Alkalihalobacterium alkalinitrilicum: one gene and its partner. The protein of the gene in region 1 interacts with the protein of each later gene in a pairwise test. Links are inferred from orthologs where the notes say so. Each region holds a gene or a part of one and is shown on either strand. Other genes may lie near its edges. The genes, in order: topA and BK574_RS20335.

Region 1 (9,923 bases):
CATTGAAAATCGTCACGTTTATTTCCCACCTTTTATTACAGTTTGAAGACTATTAAATCTACCATTTAACCGGTCAATTAGTGCATTATAATAGATTTGGTTTTCTGCAAGAGCCGACATTTCTTTATCAATATCCACATTATTCAAATTATGATTGTACATTGTATTGTTCACACTAGTAACGTAGGCCTCTCTTTGTTTACCTGTGCTAAAATTCATATGCCTATTGTCCGTTCGTATAGCGTTAAATGAATTTTGCGAAACTGCTTGATCTAACGTGTGCTGAAAGTTCACTTTTTTCGTCTTGTAATTTGGTGTATCCACATTTGCTATATTATGAGAGATTGTTCTCTGTCTTAATGCAGCACCATCTAATGCCTTCTCCAGCGTACTAAAAGAAAGATTTGTAAATAAGTTCATTTTAGTCGCTCCTTGTCGTAAATTCGCGATAATTGGTTAATCCTGCTAATAAATTGTATTAGATCTTAAAGTAAATGTCTAATAATCAATTAATTTTTGTCGGAATGGATTAAAAAGTCCTGCATCCCGATGGTCCTAAAGTCCTATTAAAGCTTCATTTCAGGAACTTCCAATGTCGAATTGTGTAACACTATGTATAGTATAATATAAATTAAGTAAAAAAAAGTGTTTTTATTGTTTCCTTTTAATGTATTTACGGTATTGTCACTTAGTTTAATCCTACTATTTCCTAATTAAAAAGACGTAATAAATTTTTCACTCTACAAACCCTTGATAATATTAGTGATGAAATATAATAATTTATTTTTTCTAATAAATTAATCTGTAGGATTTTACTAAAAAATGTTACTCTCCTTAATAAAAAAAGAAAAAGAGGTCATTTCAAATTGAAATTGACCTCTTTAGTATTATACAACCCTCTAAAATCTAAAGGTTATATATTTAATTCCTGTAACAAGTTAAATATGAACTGTTGTATTAGCCTTGTTTAATCTTATCTAACTCAGCTAGAAACTTGTCGTTTAGTACTTTAATATAAGTCCCCTTCATACCGAGTGATCGCGATTCGATTACACCAGCACTTTCAAGTTTACGTAATGCATTTACAATTACAGAACGTGTTATTCCAACTCGGTCTGCAATTTTACTAGCTACGAGTAAACCTTCTTTGCCTTCTAGCTCTTCAAAAATATGTTCTACCGCTTCTAACTCACTGTATGATAGTGAACTAATAGCCATTTGTACAACTGCTTTACTACGCGCTTCTTCTTCAATTTCCTGCGTTTTTTCATGAAGAATTTCCATTCCAACTACCGTAGCTCCATATTCTGCTAAGATTAAATCATCATCATCAAATGACTTGCTTAATCTCGCTAATACTAGAGTCCCTAATCTTTGGCCACCGCCTAAAATGGGCACGATAGTTGTTAAGCCCGATCCGAATAAGTCTTTATTCTCAACTGGAAACGCTGTGTATTCACTACCAATATCGAGGTTCGCACTCGTTTCTTCTAGTTTGAATAAGTTAGACGTGTACTCTTCAGGAAATTGTCGTTCTTCTAACATTTTTTTCATTCGTTCGTTTTCAATCTCTTGTTTGATAGAAAAACCGAGTAACTTCCCACGACGGCTTACAACAAAAATATTTGCTTCAATTACATCGCGTAAGGTTTCAGCCATATCTTTAAAGTTAACGTGTTGACCTCCTGACTTTTGTAGCATCTCATTAATCTTTCTCGTTCTTGTTAGTAAATCCATTCCTTTTCCTCCTAAAAAATCCATACTATAATATATATTGGCTTAAATCTCTATTTTTTGCGATCGTTGCTAACTTTTCTTCAACATAAGCTGGTGTAATAACAATCTCTTCTAGTGTAATATCAGGTGCTTCAAATGATAAATCTTCTAATAATTTTTCTAAAAGCGTATGCAATCTCCTTGCACCAATATTCTCTGTATCTTGATTAACATCTGTTGCAATTGTCGCAATCTTATGAATAGCTTCGTCAGAAAACTTTACTTTTATACCTTCTGTTTCTAATAAAGCAGTATATTGTTTAATTAAAGCAGTATCTGGCTCCACTAAAATTCTTACGAAATCATTAATTGATAAATTTGAAAGCTCAACTCGGATCGGAAAACGTCCTTGTAGTTCAGGAATTAGATCAGAAGGCTTTGCCATATGAAATGCACCTGCACCAACAAATAAAATATGATCTGTTTTTACAGGTCCGTATTTTGTAACAATGGTCGAGCCTTCAACGATAGGAAGAATGTCACGTTGCACCCCTTCACGAGATACATCAGCACTATTCTGACTTTTGCCAGCAATTTTATCAATCTCATCTATAAAGATAATACCCAGTTGTTCTGCTTTTGAAACCGCTTCTTGATTAACTTCATCCATATCAATAAGTTTTTGAGCTTCTTCTTCAAGAAGATATTTTCGTGCTTCTTTCACAGTTAAGCGCCGTTTCTTTTTCTTTTTCGGCATCATATTACCTAACATATCTTGCATGTTAATACCCATCTGTTCCATGCCAGATCCTTGGAACATATCGAGGAATCCTGATGTTTGCTCCTCTACATCTATCGTTATAATATGATCTTCAAGTTCACCTAACGCTAATTTGTGAGCTGTTTGTCGTCTTTTTTGTTGAATATCCTGACTTTCAGATGACTCGTTCGTATCTTGGACAGGTTGTCCTTGATTACCGAAGAGCATTTCTAGTGGATTTTTGTATTGTGTTTGCTTTTTAGCTGAAGGTACAAGTAAATCCACAATTCTTTGGTTGGCTTGTTCTTCTGCTTTATCACGGACACTATTCATCTTTTCTTCTTTTACAATCCGAATAGACGTATCCACTAAGTCACGAACCATTGACTCTACATCTCGTCCAACATAACCTACTTCAGTAAATTTTGTTGCTTCTACTTTTACAAAAGGAGCACCTACTAATTTAGCAAGTCGACGAGCAATTTCAGTTTTCCCTACACCTGTAGGCCCAATCATTAAAATATTTTTTGGCGTTACCTCATCTCGTAGTTTTTCATCGAGTAAACTACGACGATAACGGTTTCTTAGGGCAACGGCTACTGATTTCTTCGCTGATTCTTGACCTACAATGTATTGGTTTAAACGTTCAACAATTTGTCTTGGCGTTAAGTTATTTTGCATCTCAACATCCTCCGCTCTCAAAGTTTTTATAGCTCTTCGATGACAATTTGTTTATTCGTGTACACACAAATATCGCCTGCTGTTTCAAGTGCAGCCATCGCAATCTCTTTTGCCGAAAGTTGTGGTGCGTGCTTTTTCAACGCACGACCAGCTGAAAGAGCATAATTACCACCTGAGCCGATTGCTAATACCCCATCGTCTGGCTCAATCACTTCTCCAGTTCCAGAAACGAGTAATAAATGTTCTTTGTTCATGACGATTAGCATCGCTTCAAGTCGTCGTAGAACTTTATCACTTCTCCACTCTTTTGCCAATTCAACGGCCGCTCTTTGAAGATTACCATTGTATTCTTCTAAACGTCCTTCAAATTTCTCAAATAAAGTAAAGGCATCAGCAACAGAACCCGCAAAACCAGCAATTACTTTGCCTTGATATATTTTTCTTACTTTTTTTGCGGTATGTTTCATAACTACAGCATTACCAAACGTTACTTGTCCGTCACCTGTCATTGCACATTGCCCGTTATGTTGAATAGCAAAGATCGTTGTTGCATGAAAATTCGCTTCCGACATGAGAACCCTCCTCTTTAGAGATCAGTAATATTCATTAGTTGTAATTTCTCGTTACAGTTGTACATACGGATATGATGAGTTCAATATGTATTCATTTATGCTCTTGGATGGTGTTTATTATATACATCTTTCAGTCTATCCTTTGTGACATGAGTGTATATTTGCGTAGAAGATAAATGTGAATGTCCTAATAACTCTTGCACTACACGTAAATCTGCACCATTATTCAATAGATGTGTTGCAAACGTATGACGTAACATATGTGGACTTACGTGCATGATTAAAGATGCTTTTTCTACGCGTTTTTTTAAAATATCCCGTACACTTCTGTCGGATAAAGGTCCACCGCGAAAATTCAGAAATAACACATCATGAGGGCCAGACTTCGACTTACTCAACAATTGATTGCGTCCATCTTCTATATAGTTCTGTAAAGCATCTAGAGCATAGCTTCCTACTGGGACATAACGTTCTTTTCTTCCTTTACCTATAACAAATGCAGTACCAATTGAAAAATCAATATCTTCTGTTTTTAACTGACAACATTCACTTACTCGTAATCCTGAAGAGTATAATATTTCGATCAGCGCCTTATCCCGTTGATCGAGTACCTTTGAATCGTCAAAAGAAGAAAATAACTGTTCCATCTCTTGTTCATACAAAAAAGTCGGTAATCGTTTTCCAGTCTTAGGGGAGTGAGTTGAAGCGAATGGGTTCTCATTCACTTTATTTTCTCTTAATAAAAAACGATATAAACTTCGCAATGCTGAGATTTTCCTCGCAATTGTAGTCCTAGCATATTTATATTCATGTAACGCCGATAAATAGCCCCTAACGAAATGATAAGTTACAACCGAAAACTCACTAAGGTTATTCTCCTTCATATATGAGACAAAATCTTCTATATCAAGCAGGTAATTTTCAATTGTATGTTTCGAACAATTCTTTTCAACTTGTAAATAAAAAACAAAATCATCAATCGATTTACGAGTGGTTGTATCTCCCATATTAACACCTCACAAAAGCTACTAAATTGTAACACAACTTAGTAGCCCTTTCAAGGAAGTTTACATTTTTTTCACAAAATTCTGAATTGTTTCCAATGCACGGTTAGCTAATGCCTCATTACGCTCTTTTTTATTTTTAATTCGCTGTTCTAATGGTTTAAGCAATCCAAAGTTAGCATTCATCGGTTGGAAGTTTTTTGGATTTGCCGTCGTAATATATTGGGCCATGCTACCAATCGTCGTTTCTTCTGGGAAAACACATAATTCTTTCTGCTCGACAAAACGCGCTGCGTTAATCCCAGCAATAAGTCCTGATGCAGCTGACTCTACATATCCTTCAACACCAGTAATTTGTCCTGCGAAAAATAAATCGTCTCGTTCTTTAAATTGATAAGTTGGTCGTAACACTTTTGGGGAATTGATAAATGTATTTCGATGCATGACACCATAACGAACAACTTCAGCATTTTCAAGACCAGGAATAAGTTTAAGAACTTCTTTTTGCGGTCCCCATTTTAAGTGCGTTTGAAATCCAACTATGTTATATAACGTTCCTGATTGATTGTCTTGACGAAGTTGAACAACAGCATATGGTCTTTTCCCTGTTTCAGGATGTTCAAGTCCAACAGGTTTCATCGGTCCAAATAGCATCGTTTTTTTGCCTCGCTGTGCCATCACTTCAATCGGCATACATCCTTCAAAGAAAATTTCTTTTTCGAACTCCTTAAGCGGAACAGTTTCAGCAGATATTAACGCTTCGTAAAAACGGTCAAACTCCTCTTCTGTCATAGGACAGTTTAAGTAGGCCGCTTCTCCCTTATCATAACGAGATTTTAAATACACTTTATTCATGTCGATAGAATCTTTTTCAATTATAGGGGCTGCAGCATCATAAAAATATAAATATTCTTCTCCTGTTAGTGCTTTTAAATCTTTAGAGAGACTTTCTGACGTCAATGGACCAGTCGCTATCACAGTTGGACCGTCTGGAATTTGACTAACTTCTTCGTTCATAACTGTAACCAATTGATGATTACGGACTCGACTCGTTACATGCTCCGCAAATTCATGTCGATCAACAGCTAAAGCACCCCCAGCAGGAACAGAGCACGCATCAGCTGATGATATAATAACAGAATTTAATATGCGCATTTCTTCTTTTAATACCCCTACCGCATTTGTAAGTGTATTTGCTCTTAATGAATTACTGCAAACCAGTTCAGCAAATTTGTCTGTGTGATGAGCTGGGGTTTGTTTCACTGGTCGCATTTCATATAAATGCACAGGGATGCCAAGATTGGCAATTTGCCAAGCCGCCTCACTTCCTGCTAAACCAGCCCCTACTACGTTAATATGTATTGTCTCCAATAGATTTTAACCTCCGTACCGTGTTGAATCATTTTTGTATATCTAGTTTCCATTGTTTTAGGATGCCCCATAAAGTGAAACTTCCATCAGTGAGGGTTTTTCTTCCCCACTGATGGTAGAGACCACACGATGTGGGTCACACAGACGTGGCCGCGTCTGTGTTCAAATAGTTGTTATAGTTGTGACTGGAAATTATCCCCCACTTATCCTCCTTTGATTTCCTCGAAGTCTTGAAGTGGGGTATTACTGCCAGTTGATACGGGATAAATAGTAAATTCGATCATTAATTTTACTCACTTTTATTTAGTCATCCTATTTGATGTTTTACTTTGTATTAATTTTAGAAGTCAGACCTCTAATATCATATACTACTAATGCTTTACTTTCAATTAAGTTCACTAATTTGTCTCTTCTTTGTAATCACAAGATGTACATTGAACGTGTACACCTTTCTTCGTTTTCTTCTCCACCAGCATATGCTCACATTTAGGACACTTTCTTGCAATTGGCTTATCCCATGATACGAACTCACAATCTGGAAAACGGTCACACCCATAAAAAATTCTACGTTTTTTACTTTTTCTTTCGACGATATTACCTTCATGGCATGTTGGACACTTTACCCCAATATCCTTTACAATGGCTTTTGTATTTCGGCAATCTGGAAAATTAGAACAAGCCATAAACTTACCAAAGCGCCCCATTTTATATACCATCTCATGTCCACATTTTTCACAATCTTCACCCGCAGGTTCATCTTTTATCTCGACTTCTTTCATTTCTTCTTCGGCATGTTTTACTTGCTTCTCAAACCCACGATAAAACCCATCAATAACTCGGACCCAATTTTCTTTCCCATCTTCAACTGCATCCAAATCATTCTCCATCTTTGCTGTAAAGTCTACATCTAAAATTTCTGGGAAAAATTCATGGATTAACTCAATAACAATCTCACCTAGTTCTGTTGGCACAAATCGTTTTTCATCGAGGGCTACATAGCCTCTGCGTTGAATTGTATCTAATGTTGGCGCAAAGGTAGACGGTCTTCCTATACCGAGCTCTTCTAACGTTTTTACGAGTCTAGCTTCCGAATATCTAGGTGGTGGTTGCGTAAAATGTTGATTTGGCGTAATTTCTTCTTTTTTTACGGATTTACCTTCTTCTAAATTTGGTAAAAATCGATCTTCTTCATTTTTTCCATCGTCATTACCTTCAATATAAACTTTCATAAATCCAGCAAACTTTACTTTTGAACCTGTTGCTCTAAAAACAACATCTTCATTTTTTAAATCAACCGTCATTGTATCCATAATCGCAGGCGCCATTTCACTTGCAACTAGTCGATCCCAAATCAACTTATAGAGACGAAATTGATCACGAGATAAGAAGCTTTTAACCGTTTTAGGGTCATTGTTTACTGAAGTCGGTCTAACCGCTTCATGAGCATCCTGAGCTTTCTTATCTTGCTTAACGATTCTCTCTCCTTGACGCGTATACTCCTTACCATACGTTTCTTCAATATAAGCTTTTACTTCTTGCTTTGCTGTATCAGAAATACGTGTAGAATCTGTACGCATATAAGTAATTAATCCGACGGTGCCTTCCTTACCCAAATCAATTCCTTCATATAATTGTTGAGCTAGCATCATTGTCTTCTTTGCCCGGAAATTTAACTTACGCGCCGCTTCTTGTTGTAAGGAAGATGTTGTAAACGGTGCCACAGGGTTTCGCTTTCTTTCTTTCTTTTTCACCGAGTCTATAATGAAGTTCTCACCCTTTAGTTTTCCTAGAACATCATTTACTTCAGACTCTGTTTTTAACTCAACTTTTTTTGAGCCAATGCCATAAAATTTAGCTTCAAAACTATCTTCATGCATTGAAAACTTTGCTTGAATACTCCAGTATTCTTCTGGAATAAATGCCTTGATTTCATTTTCTCGGTCGATGATCATTTTAACTGCAACCGATTGTACTCTTCCCGCACTTAAGCCTTTTTTTACTTTCTTCCATAATATAGGGCTAATATTATATCCTACTAATCGATCAAGGATTCGCCGTGCTTGTTGGGCATCAACAAGATCCATGTTTATGGTTCGTGGTGTTTTAAAGGCATCTTTTATCGCTTGCTTCGTAATTTCATTAAAAACAACTCGGCACTCAGAAGTCTCATCTATATTGAGACTGTGTGCTAAATGCCAGGCAATCGCTTCACCTTCGCGATCGGGGTCAGCTGCGAGATAAATTTTCTTTACCTTTTTAGCTGCTGCTTTTAAATCCTTCATTACAGGACCTTTACCACGTATCGTTATATATTTAGGATTGAAGCCCTCATTTACGTCTACTCCCATTTGACTCTTTGGTAAATCTCTCACATGTCCCATTGACGCTTTAACTGTGAATTTCTTCCCTAAGTATTTACCAATCGTCTTAGCTTTTGCGGGAGATTCAACAATTACTAAATAATCAGCCATGTTCGTTTCCTCCCCCTTTGAGGATTAATATAAATCTTCCCTATTATTAAATACATTTTTAGCATTTGTCAAACATTACTTATTAAATAATTTGAAATATAGATCAATTTCACCAAGTTTTAGTAATTTAATTCATCTAAAATATCACTTGCTCTTTGTATAAGTTTTGCACCATTTTGAATTAATAAATTAGTTCCCGTTGCGCGCTCTTCTAATATCGAACCTGGTACCGCCAAAACCTCTCTTCCTTGTTCTAAAGCCTGGTCAGCCGTTATTAGTGCACCACTTTTCTCTTTTGCTTCTACTACAAGTATAGCTCGACTTAAACCACTAATAATTCGATTTCGTTCAGGGAATTGCCATCGTTGTGGTTTTTGGTGAGGAGGATATTCAGATAGTAACAAGTGGTTTTTTGCCATTAATTGTGCAAGTGGAATATTTTTTTCGGGATAAATATGAAATAGACCAGACCCTAGTACTGCAATAGTGGAACCTCCTAAACGCATTGTTAATTCATGAGCTTTTTTATCAATACCTAAAGCAAGTCCACTCACGATCGTCCATTCCTTTTCAATTATTGGAGGTAACAATTGGTCAACACTAGTGAGACCACTTTGCGATGGATACCTAGTCCCAACGACAGCAAGCGTCCTTGTATTTGTTAAATAATCTATGTTTCCCTTACAATAAAGAACCCACGGTGGATCAAAGATATTCGATAGAAGTGATGGATAATTAGGATCTAATGGAGTAATCATCTTAATTTGATGAGAATGTAGAGTTTGAAGGATTTTATCTATATTTATATGGTGGAGATCGTAATGAAATAATTCTGCATGATTTCTCTTCATCGCGAAATTAGAAATTAACTCATGAGGGGATAACTGATAGATAAGGGCAAAAGTTGGATCTTGTTGAAAAAATGAGTGGATCGTTTTCCAGCCGACACCTCTACAGTGATGGATTTGAATTAAACGTTTTTTTGCAATATCCATAAAATCACCTTATTCAATTAAAATATAAAAACTATTGACTGAGCCTCATAAAGCAGTTAATCGGTATTTTTTAATATCTGTATCTCCTTTTTCGCTAAACAAGGGAAAAAGAGGCTGACAAGTCAGCCTCTTCTTATCAATTAGATTTTATGTGTAATACATTTTTCAAGTAGCCCTTGTTCTTTAAGCACAGAAATTAGCGTTTCACCCATAACAGATGGAGTTTCAGCTACTTTAATTCCGCAGCTTTCCATTGTTTTAATTTTCTCAGCAGCAGTACCTTTACCGCCAGAGATAATCGCACCAGCATGACCCATACGTTTTCCTGGAGGTGCCGTTTGACCGCCAATGAA
Region 2 (9,761 bases), 1.2 Mb from region 1 along the record:
AGGTACTGAAGTTCTATGTAGGTTTTGTTCTTCAACTGTTCCATTTCCGATCCATTTTTCTGGAAGGAGTTTATCTTCTTCAAAAAACTGATGTTCGGCCATTAAGCTTTTCCCAAAGTTTGTTCCTGTTAATATAAAGAAGGCAATGAAAGCAAAAAGAATTAAGCGTAGCAATGATATTCACCTCAAATTATGTATTGATTATTGATTATTAAGTATTTTAAACGATTCGACTTCGTGTTTTTGGTGTCTCGTCCGTTATTGAAACAGCAGCTATCCACTTGTCACAAATGTAATAAAGTAGAGTATAGGAAAGGATTCCTAGACTATTGATCATCAAGTCGATGAATAAACCTTCTCGATAGAAAAAAGGTTGAGCGAGCTCAGTTCCAGCTGCAAATAAAAGTCCGATCACCAGTGAAAGTTGAATGTTTTTACAAACTTGAATGAGTAGTAAGGCAAGAATGAAAAAGCAGATAAAATGGCCTGCTTTTTGCAAAATAAATGGCAGACTAGGATTCGCATAGATCGCGATATCAAAAAATTGACCAAAGGTTGGTTCTGTTGTCACTTGAAATTGGACAGGTTCTCCCCGCATTATACTAGTAAAATTTTTTGTGCATGTGAGAATGATTAATAAATAAATCCACATGACAAGTAATAAAATATACATTCTGTTCCAGCTTTCGTGTTTTTATTCATAGTGTCGACAGTAATTTATAAATACATACCTGTTACGTAGGGAATAAAGTCAAATTACCCGAATTTTTGATAAAAAGTCCCAAAAATTATATACGAATGGCAGGAAAATCTATATAATAAATAGTGGAATATTGAGTGAGGAGTTTTATATGAAAAATATTATATTTGTTTTGTCGATCTTACTTTGTGTAGGACTTTTAGTATTTGGAAAAATACAATATGATCAAAAGTTGAATGAGATTGCTCAAGATGCGAGTACCGAAAAGAATATAGCTACAAGTTTACAGACTAGTAATCAACCAGTTAGTAATATTAGTCATGCAACAGATATTGAGTCTATGGAAGGGTTAAACCCAGAGTTAAAACAAAAGCTAATGGCAGCAGTAGAAAATAATCAACGTTTACGAGTTGCTTTGTTTGGGTCAAATGCAATGGCTGTTGAGGATGATAGTGAAACGCCTTGGGTAGATTTACTAGTACAGGAATTAAATGATACTTTCGGTGAACACATTTTAGATGTTACTATATTTGAGGTCGGAAATCGGACAACACACCAAGTGCTAGAGGCTGGTTTACATAGTGAAGTAGTTGACTTTCAACCAGATGTGTTAATTTTCGAACCGCTTATCTTCAATGATAACGGGAATGCGACAATGAATATAACATTACCGAATGTTACGACGATTCTTACTGACATAGAGGCAACATCGCCTGATGTTTTCGTTGTTATCCAGCCACCGAATCCTATTTATCGACCAAATTATTATTTGCAACAGGTAAATGAGTTAAAAGCATATGCGGAAGAAAGTGGCTACACATATCTAGATCACTGGGAAGTGTGGCCTGATGTTACAGATGAAGAAATTAATGACTACATTGAGGATTCACGTCCAAATCAAAGGGGACATGAAGTTTGGGCGAGTGCAGTCATTCAATTTTTTACAGGAAAAAATTAAACTAGGAGATTTATAATGTCGAAGCCAAATCCGTTACTTGATATTTTGTTAGATGCCTATAATAAGGGTGAAAAAGATGGCACTGAGTTAAAAGACCTGATGAATGATATTGAGCAACATCTACGTATACTCATTGAGAGCCCTGGAAAATAACGCTGAAGAAGCTACCAGATCGCGTAAGGGCGGATGGTAGCTTTTGTATAGTTTAGGAGTTTATATTTATGTAATTGAGCGTTGTTTTAACCTAGACACTCTCCCTTACATTGCCAAAAACTAACATAAAAAACAGTATAAGCATAGTAATGTAGGGGCAGGCGAACCGTAATCTATGACAAAACTGGTGATTTTATGATGTGATCGATCAATCCTTATAATCCCACATAATTTTCCACTCGCGTTCCTCTTTAGCAACATATACTTCTTGTTTAAAGTAAAACTTTCCGTATTTCCCACGATAAGATTTTGTCACAGTTACGTTATAAACCGTGTCCATCGGCTCGGCATCGTTTGTGATTTTCCATTTTCTTTTTTTGTTTGGTGAACTTAAAGAGTAGGTAAACGAATCAGCACCAAAATGACTCATAAACACATGCGCGCGGTCTTGGATATAGCTTGGCTTTGGGAACCGTCCTTGAATTTCTGGATGCAGCAGTTCCCATGACGAAGAAAACCGACCTTGTTGTTCTAATTTATAAAATTCATTGACGACTTTTGTAGCCTGGTTTGCTTGAGATGGCCATAGAAGGAGGACGATGAAGGCTAATCCTGCAACAGCAACGATAAGTAGTAGTTGCGGTGGGAGTTGTTTTCTTTTAAGCATACAAAAACTCCTTGTCTAGGTGATGTATAGTTCATCTTATTCAGCGATTAGATGAATTAGTATGGACAAATTTGAAGCCTTCATCTGATGACTTATGTATTCTTTACTTTGCATATAATATGGAATGTTATATTAAATGAATGAATATCATGTAGTTGAAGGGAGATGGTATAAAAAATGACATCAGAAAGACACGATTATTACAACCCCTCGCACTCTTTACATGATGAATGTCAAAGGTTAATGTACTATCATGTTACATTAACGATGAATGACGGAAGCACATTTGACGGAATCATTGACAATGTTGGAAATGATCAAGTTTCGGTGTTAGTAGGTGAAGATGTGATGGAAAGGGATGAGGAGAGCGATTCGTATGATCGCCAGTTTGCTCCTTATGGCTATGGATTTCCTGGAAGACGTTTCAGACGCTTTCGCCGTCGTCAGTTTCCCCTTGCTAGCTTAGCTGCATTGGCCTTATTACCTTACATCGTTCCACCACCAGTGTACCCATATCCATATCCTTACCCTTATTATCCGTATTATTAAGTAAATATGGCGATTAATAAGTAATCATTTAGGAGAGGGTCAACATTTCATGTTGGCTCTTATTTATAGTTCGTTGGAAATGGGACTTTGAGGAATGAAGCCCGTGAGCGAGAGAAAAATAGATAGGATTTGTGAATTAACTCTCGTTCATAAAAAACCAGTGATTTCTTCAAAAAAAAATCACTGGTTAATTGAAAAATACTTATTTATGAAACTCGACTAACGCCTTTAACAAGGCATCTGAAGCATCGTTATAGAATTTATCTGTTTTCATCATTTGCGCATCGCTTCGATTGGTAATAAACCCTAATTCTACGAGGATGCTCGGCATCGATGTGTACCGAACAACTGCAAAGCTACCTTCTTTAACCCCGCGGTCACGCGTATTCAAGCTTTGGATTAAATGCTTTTGTGCTACTTGTGCGAGTTTCTGACTTTCCGCGTGTTGATTTGTACGATTCCAAAACGTTTCAGTACCGTGCGCAGTTGAATTCGCTAGTGAATTCGTGTGAATGCTGACAAATGAGTGAGCGCCTGAGCTGTTGGCAACTTGATAACGATTGTTCACCGATACAAATGTATCTGTCGTTCGCGTCATGACCACTTTAGCTCCAGCCGCTTGTAATTTGTCGCGAAGAGCAAGTGATACGCGAAGAACAACGTCTTTTTCTAACAGCCCGTTTCCAACCGCACCTGGATCACTACCTCCATGCCCTGGATCAATAACAATCGTTTTACCTGCTAGTGCATTTGCTGGAACAGAATTATTTGTGGATCCGCTACTGTTTTGGCTATTGTTACCCAAGGTGACGGTAACATGATCGCCATGAACATACGCCCATTGGTTGTTGTACTTAATTTTGAGCCAGTTACCATTGACGTTACGCTCGTAAATGGATATTGTAGCTCCTCTTAATAGACTCCCAACCCGAGTGCCAGAAGTTGATGCAGTTTGACGAACATTCAACGAACTAACATTAACCGTTCCAGTTGCAACGATGGTATTGGAGTTATTATTGTTGTTTGAACCACTGTTGTTTGGGTTGTTTGACTTTACCGTTACATAATCGCTGTGAACGTAAGCCCATTGGTTATTGAGCTTAATTTTGAGCCAGTTGCCATTGACGTTTGTTTCAAAGATGGAAACCGAAGCACCTTGAGAAAGACTGCCTACACGAGTCCCAGTTGTGGAAGCGGTTTGCCGCACATTAAGTAAATTCACATTGACGGTACCAGTTGCAATGACAGTATTAGAGCTATTATTATTATTTGATGAACCACTATTGTTTTGATTATTGTTACTTGTCGTAACCGTTACATAATCTCCGTGAACGTAGGCCCATTGATTGTTCATCTTAATTTTGAGCCAGTTCCCATTAACATTTCGTTCGTAAATCGAAACTGTAGCGCCTCGTGCAAGACTGCCGACGCGAGTGCCAGATGTCGATGCGGTCTGCCGGACATTAAGTGAATTGACATTGACGGTTCCCGTTGCAATTACTGTGTTTGAATTATTACTGCTGTTATTATTTGAAGATGAACCGCTATTGTTTTGGTTGTTTGAATTGGAGCTGATTGTGACAAAGTCGCTATGTACATAAGCCCACTGATTGTTCATCTTAATTTTCAACCAATTACCGTTGACGTTTCGTTCGTAAATGGAAACCGAAGCGCCGCGCGTGAGACTGCCGACGCGAGTTCCAGTTGTGGAAGCGGTTTGTCGGACATTCAACGAGTTGACATTGACCGTTCCTGTTGCAATGACCGAACCTGAGTTGCTACTATTATTGTTTGAGTTGTTGCTATTCTGGTTACTATTATTAGAGACGGTTATGTATTCGCCGTGCACGTACGCCCACTGGTTGTTCACTCTAATTTTGAGCCAGTTTCCGCTAATGCCAGTTTCATAGATTGAGACCTTTGCACCACGTGAAAGACTAGAAACTCGAGCTGCAGTCGTGGATGGTGATTGTCTGACATTGAGTGAGTTCACGTTAACCGTTCCAGTTGCAATAACAGGCCCTATGCTGCTACTAGAGTTGCTAGATGAATTACTAACTGGAGTGACCCTTACATAATCACTATGTACATAAGCCCACTGATTATTCATTTTAATCTTGAGCCAACTGCCATTGACGTTCGTTTCATAGATGGAAACGGTCGCACCACGCGAAAGACTTCCGACGCGAGTCCCAGTTGTAGATGGAGTTTGTCTCACGTTCAGAGAACTTGCTTGAACCGACCCTGTTGCAACAATTTGACTTTGATTTGCACTCGTATGTTTATCGTAACCGACGTAAAAACTAGAAAGAAGAATAACACATAAACACACGATCGCCCATTTACTTCTCACCATAAATTATTCCTCGTTCCTATAATATTTTTATATGAGAGGTTTTAAAAGTGCGGCGAAATGGTGAGAGATCTTGTTGTGGGGTGTTCGATATATTGAACTTCTTGGCACTTTTTGCCCTCCTTTTTAACACTAATCTAGCATTATCCGAAACTTAAAAAATATTTCCAAATCGTATCTAGAAAAATACCTAATCCACCGAAAAAGATTCCGATGCAGGCAATACTTATAGGTGATCCCCATTTCACGTCTTTCACTCCCAGACCTCCTTTCCAATAGTAGAGTAATGCGGAATTTCAGGACGTATCCCCCGAATAACAGTAGATAAATTGAGGGAATATTCCGAAATTCTGTTATGTTTCATCAATATAGGTACAAAAATAGACCTAATGACTGATGGAAGGTATGGTGTTACTAGTAAATAGTAGTTATGCAGGAATATATAGGCATAATAATAATTTTATCGCATGAGACAAATTCCGTAAAGATATTGTCGAACGATAGTTACTTTAGTCATGATCTTGTTCTAAATATTCGACTTCTCCTGTCGTAATTACGGCTTGGCCGCTCGTTAAATTTTTCATCCAGTCAATGAATAGGTCGGTTTGTTGCTTTTCAACGTACGTCTCAATTTCAACTTGTTCTAAATAGTGAATTTCTTTTAAATGATAAGGCGAATGACGCAGTTCATTTTCGACTTTTCCGAGCCAATGATAGTCGATCGTTGTATGAACAATTTGCATAAGGGTACACTCGACGATTCCAGTGGCGTTTAGGCCTTCACTTGTGGCGCTGCCGTACGCGCGAATTAAGCCGCCTGCTCCAAGTTTGATTCCGCCAAAGTAACGAGTAACAACAACGACGGTATCTTTCAAGCCTCTCTTTTTCAATACTTCTAACATCGGAACGCCAGCGGTCCCACTTGGTTCCCCGTCATCATTTGCTTTTTGAATTTCATCATTTTCACCAATGAGATAAGCCGAGCAGTTGTGCGTGGCGTTCCAATGTTTTTTCTTTATTTTTTCAATGAATTGTTGAGCTTTTTCTTCTGTTGTTGCTCGGTCTACGTAGGTAATAAATCGAGAACGTTGAATATTGATTTCGTGTTCGCCGTAGCTTTTAACGGTTCGGTATGAAAGTAACATAGAAACCTCCAAAATATGCTAAGATACGTGGTTATTTGGTATAAATTGTCTTAAAATCATACCACAGTTTTACACATGTTCGAAACAGTACTGTAATAAAAGAATGTTATGCTAATTTTGTCCTTGTTATCCGCCGAGTTATGGTAAAATGATCATAGATAGTAGAAACCTATTTGTGTCAGTTATAGTTGATAGATTATATCTACTCCTAAAAAAGATAGAAGGATCATGGTAAGGTTGGTGGGCGCATTGGCACAATCAGCAGAATTAGAGGTTATTATAAAAAAAACGATGGAAACCGTCGATGAAAGTCGGGAACAAGTCTTTCGAATTGGTGAACAATCACGAAAGGAATTTTCGATCTTAAATGAAGAACTGAGAGAGATTCGTTTGAAGGTTGCAAAAGTGATCGAAGAAAATGATCGTACGCAGTTACACGCACGTTTTTCCAGAAACCGTCTTGCTGAAGTGAGTAAAAATTTTAATAAATATAGTAAAGATGAAGTGAAAGCCGCTTATGAGACGGCAAATGAATTTCAAGTTCAGCTTGCGGTGTTACAACAAGAGGAAATGCGTTTGCGGGAAAAGCGAGACTCGATCGAACGGCGATTAATTTCATTGAAGGAAACTGTCGAACGAGCGGAACGGCTAGTGGGGCAGATGTCAGTTGTATATAACTTCTTATCAAGTGACATTCAACAGTTAGGTGAAAAATTAGAGGAAGCAAAAGAAAAACAAGAGTTCGGTTTGAAAATTATAGAAGCGCAAGAAGAAGAACGAAGACGACTTTCGCGGGAAATTCATGATGGACCAGCCCAAATGCTTGCCAACGTAATGCTTCGCTCAGATTTAATTGAAAGAACATATCAAGATAAAGGTATAGATGCTGCGCTAAAAGAAATAAAAGATTTACGACAGATGGTGAGGTCATCCTTATCTGAAGTACGACGAATTATTTATGATTTGAGACCAATGGCACTGGATGATTTAGGTTTAATCCCAACCCTAACTAAATACCTAAGTACATTTGAAGAACACACAGGTATTGTTATAAGATTTAAAAGTCTAGGTAAAGAACGCCGATTACATCCAAGGCTCGAAGTCGCGCTTTTTCGATTGGTTCAAGAAGCAGTACAAAATGCCCATAAACATGCAGACCCAAAAGAGGTCCAAGTAAAAATTGAAATTAAAGTAAACAAAGTTATAATTATAATTAAGGACGACGGGAAAGGCTTTGATCAATCGATCAAAAAAGAAGGGTCCTTTGGATTACTTGGAATGAAAGAACGAGTCAATATGCTTAAAGGCGGAATAACGATACAATCAAAACTCAATATAGGCACAGCGATTTTGATCGAAGTCCCTGTATAATTAGTTGAACATGTTACGAATAATGAAAACAAGAAATTAAAATTAAAATTGAAATTAAAATTGAAATTAAAATTAAAGCAGTTAACGTTTATGAGAGGTGAAACCAATGAATGTAAAAACAGAAAAACTAATACGTATTGTCATCATCGATGATCACCAACTTTTTCGTGAAGGTGTAAAACGTATTTTAGCTATGGAAGATAATTTTGATATCGTCGCAGAAGGTGAAGATGGGGAACAAGCTTTAGCTTTGGTTGAAGAACACCAGCCTGATGTAATTTTAATGGATATTAATATGCCGAAAGTGAATGGGATGGAGGCTACTCGTGAACTCATTCAAAAGTATCCCGATGTAAAAGTGTTGATCTTATCGATTCATGATGACGAATCGTATGTGACGCACGTTTTAAAAACGGGAGCTGCTGGATATCTATTAAAAGAAATGGATGCAGATGCACTCATTCAAGCAGTGAGAGTCGTTGGCGAAGGAGGCGCGTATATTCATCCGAAAGTGACTCATAATCTAATCAAAGATTATCGTCGCCTGGCGAATGAAGGTGAAAATGATGCGTCTGAAATTGGCTTCCGTGAAGTCGAATACCGCAAGCCGCTTCATATTTTAACACGTCGTGAATGTGAAGTCCTTCAATTAATGACAGACGGCTACAGCAACCGAATGATCGGTGAAGCGCTATTTATTAGTGAGAAAACCGTCAAAAACCATGTAAGTAATATCTTACAAAAAATGAGTGTAAACGACCGAACGCAAGCTGTTGTAGAAGCGATTAAAAATGGCTGGGTCATGGTGCGTTAATTATTCAATAGTAGATATTTGTTAGCGAAAAGGTAACTTTGCCAGTAGGTGCAGGGTTGCCTTTTTTGTTTGTGATAGAATAGGACGGATGAGTTTAAGGGTAGGAGCTCAATTAGGGTTAGTTCTGTAGGAGAATAGAAGAAAGTGGGAACGCAAGAGAGTAAATAGCTCCCGTACAAGGGGAGATTAGGAGAAAACAGGAACGCAAGAGAGTGGATAGTTCCCGTACAAGGGGAAGTTAGGAGAAACAGTCGCCATATGCTCGAGTTTCTAATATAAACAAACAATTAATAGAACTACTATGTAAAATGGGGGATAATATGAATAGAGACACTCAGAAAAAGATTGATGGTATCTTTAAAAGCATTGAGATCGTACCTGAATATTCTTCAAGAACGTTAAAGATCGACCGATTTACATGGAACGGGGATATGAAAGACTTCATCGTTGTCTATTTCGTAGGCCCGACTAAGTTTACCTTTCATTACAATGACGAGATTGCAAATCAACTGGGGATCAAAACAAAGATAGATCCTGTACAGCAATTGGAGCTGGAAGTTAATTATTTAAAAAGAAGGTATGAGCGTGGAATTGGTTCAAAAGAGTATTTTCCTTTTACAAGCTAATATAAAACGACATCCAGTATTAAAGATATCAAGTTATATTACGCTGTTTTGCTCATAGATATGGTTACTGAAAACGTTGCATACATTGTAAAGGACAAGATATTTGAACAGGAAATTACCTTAATCTTGAACTAGTCAATAGCAGGATTTAATGAATAGTTTGTCGAAGTAAGTCTGTGGATTATTTGCTATTTTAAAATAAATTGAATAACGTATACATAATCAATACTTTTAAAGAGAGAGGTTATTTTCTTGAGTAAAATTGCTATCGTTACAGACAGTACTGCTTATTTGCCAGAAGAAGTTCGTGAACAAAACAATATCAAAATGGTTCCGCTAAACGTTGTGTTTGGGGAGGAATCGATCCAAGAAGAAGTCGAAATTACAGCTAGCCAGTTTTACGAACGCATGAAAACGACTGAGAA

The links.
Region 2: the proteins of topA (region 1) and BK574_RS20335 interact in binary tests that used the Escherichia coli proteins (3 or more experiments, as listed by UniProt). The link is inferred for Alkalihalobacterium alkalinitrilicum from one-to-one orthologs.

The regions. Positions count from the first base shown.
Region 1 is NZ_KV917368.1:5,438,025-5,447,947, reverse strand. What follows is about bases 6,040-9,007. They hold topA (type I DNA topoisomerase), read right to left. Parts: upstream 8,576-9,007; coding sequence 6,503-8,575; downstream 6,040-6,502. Other genes in these bases: dprA (DNA-processing protein DprA), read right to left, coding at 8,695-9,007; trmFO (FADH(2)-oxidizing methylenetetrahydrofolate--tRNA-(uracil(54)-C(5))-methyltransferase TrmFO), read right to left, coding at 6,040-6,104. In the rest of the region: flagellar basal body rod protein FlgC, read right to left, coding at 1-10; flagellar basal body rod protein FlgB, read right to left, coding at 19-420; GTP-sensing pleiotropic transcriptional regulator CodY, read right to left, coding at 958-1,737; hslU (HslU--HslV peptidase ATPase subunit), read right to left, coding at 1,763-3,157; ATP-dependent protease subunit HslV, read right to left, coding at 3,184-3,729; tyrosine recombinase XerC, read right to left, coding at 3,825-4,736; more of trmFO, read right to left, coding at 4,797-6,039; more of dprA, read right to left, coding at 9,008-9,570; sucD (succinate--CoA ligase subunit alpha), read right to left, coding at 9,711-9,923. UniProt on the Escherichia coli protein: Releases the supercoiling and torsional tension of DNA, which is introduced during the DNA replication and transcription, by transiently cleaving and rejoining one strand of the DNA duplex.
Region 2 is NZ_KV917368.1:4,190,793-4,200,553, forward strand. The notes cover bases 4,708-7,513. They hold BK574_RS20335 (YigZ family protein), read right to left. Parts: upstream 6,526-7,513; coding sequence 5,890-6,525; downstream 4,708-5,889. Other genes in these bases: BK574_RS20340 (sensor histidine kinase), read left to right, coding at 6,754-7,513. In the rest of the region: BK574_RS20305 (hypothetical protein), read right to left, coding at 1-174; BK574_RS20310 (VanZ family protein), read right to left, coding at 221-673; BK574_RS20315 (SGNH/GDSL hydrolase family protein), read left to right, coding at 852-1,658; BK574_RS27660 (YwzD family small protein), read left to right, coding at 1,674-1,811; BK574_RS20320 (hypothetical protein), read right to left, coding at 2,020-2,478; BK574_RS20325 (hypothetical protein), read left to right, coding at 2,656-3,027; BK574_RS28535 (N-acetylmuramoyl-L-alanine amidase family protein), read right to left, coding at 3,230-4,381; BK574_RS28540 (hypothetical protein), read left to right, coding at 4,461-4,628; more of BK574_RS20340, read left to right, coding at 7,514-7,896; BK574_RS20345 (response regulator), read left to right, coding at 8,003-8,710; BK574_RS20350 (hypothetical protein), read left to right, coding at 9,031-9,336; BK574_RS20355 (DegV family protein), read left to right, coding at 9,589-9,761.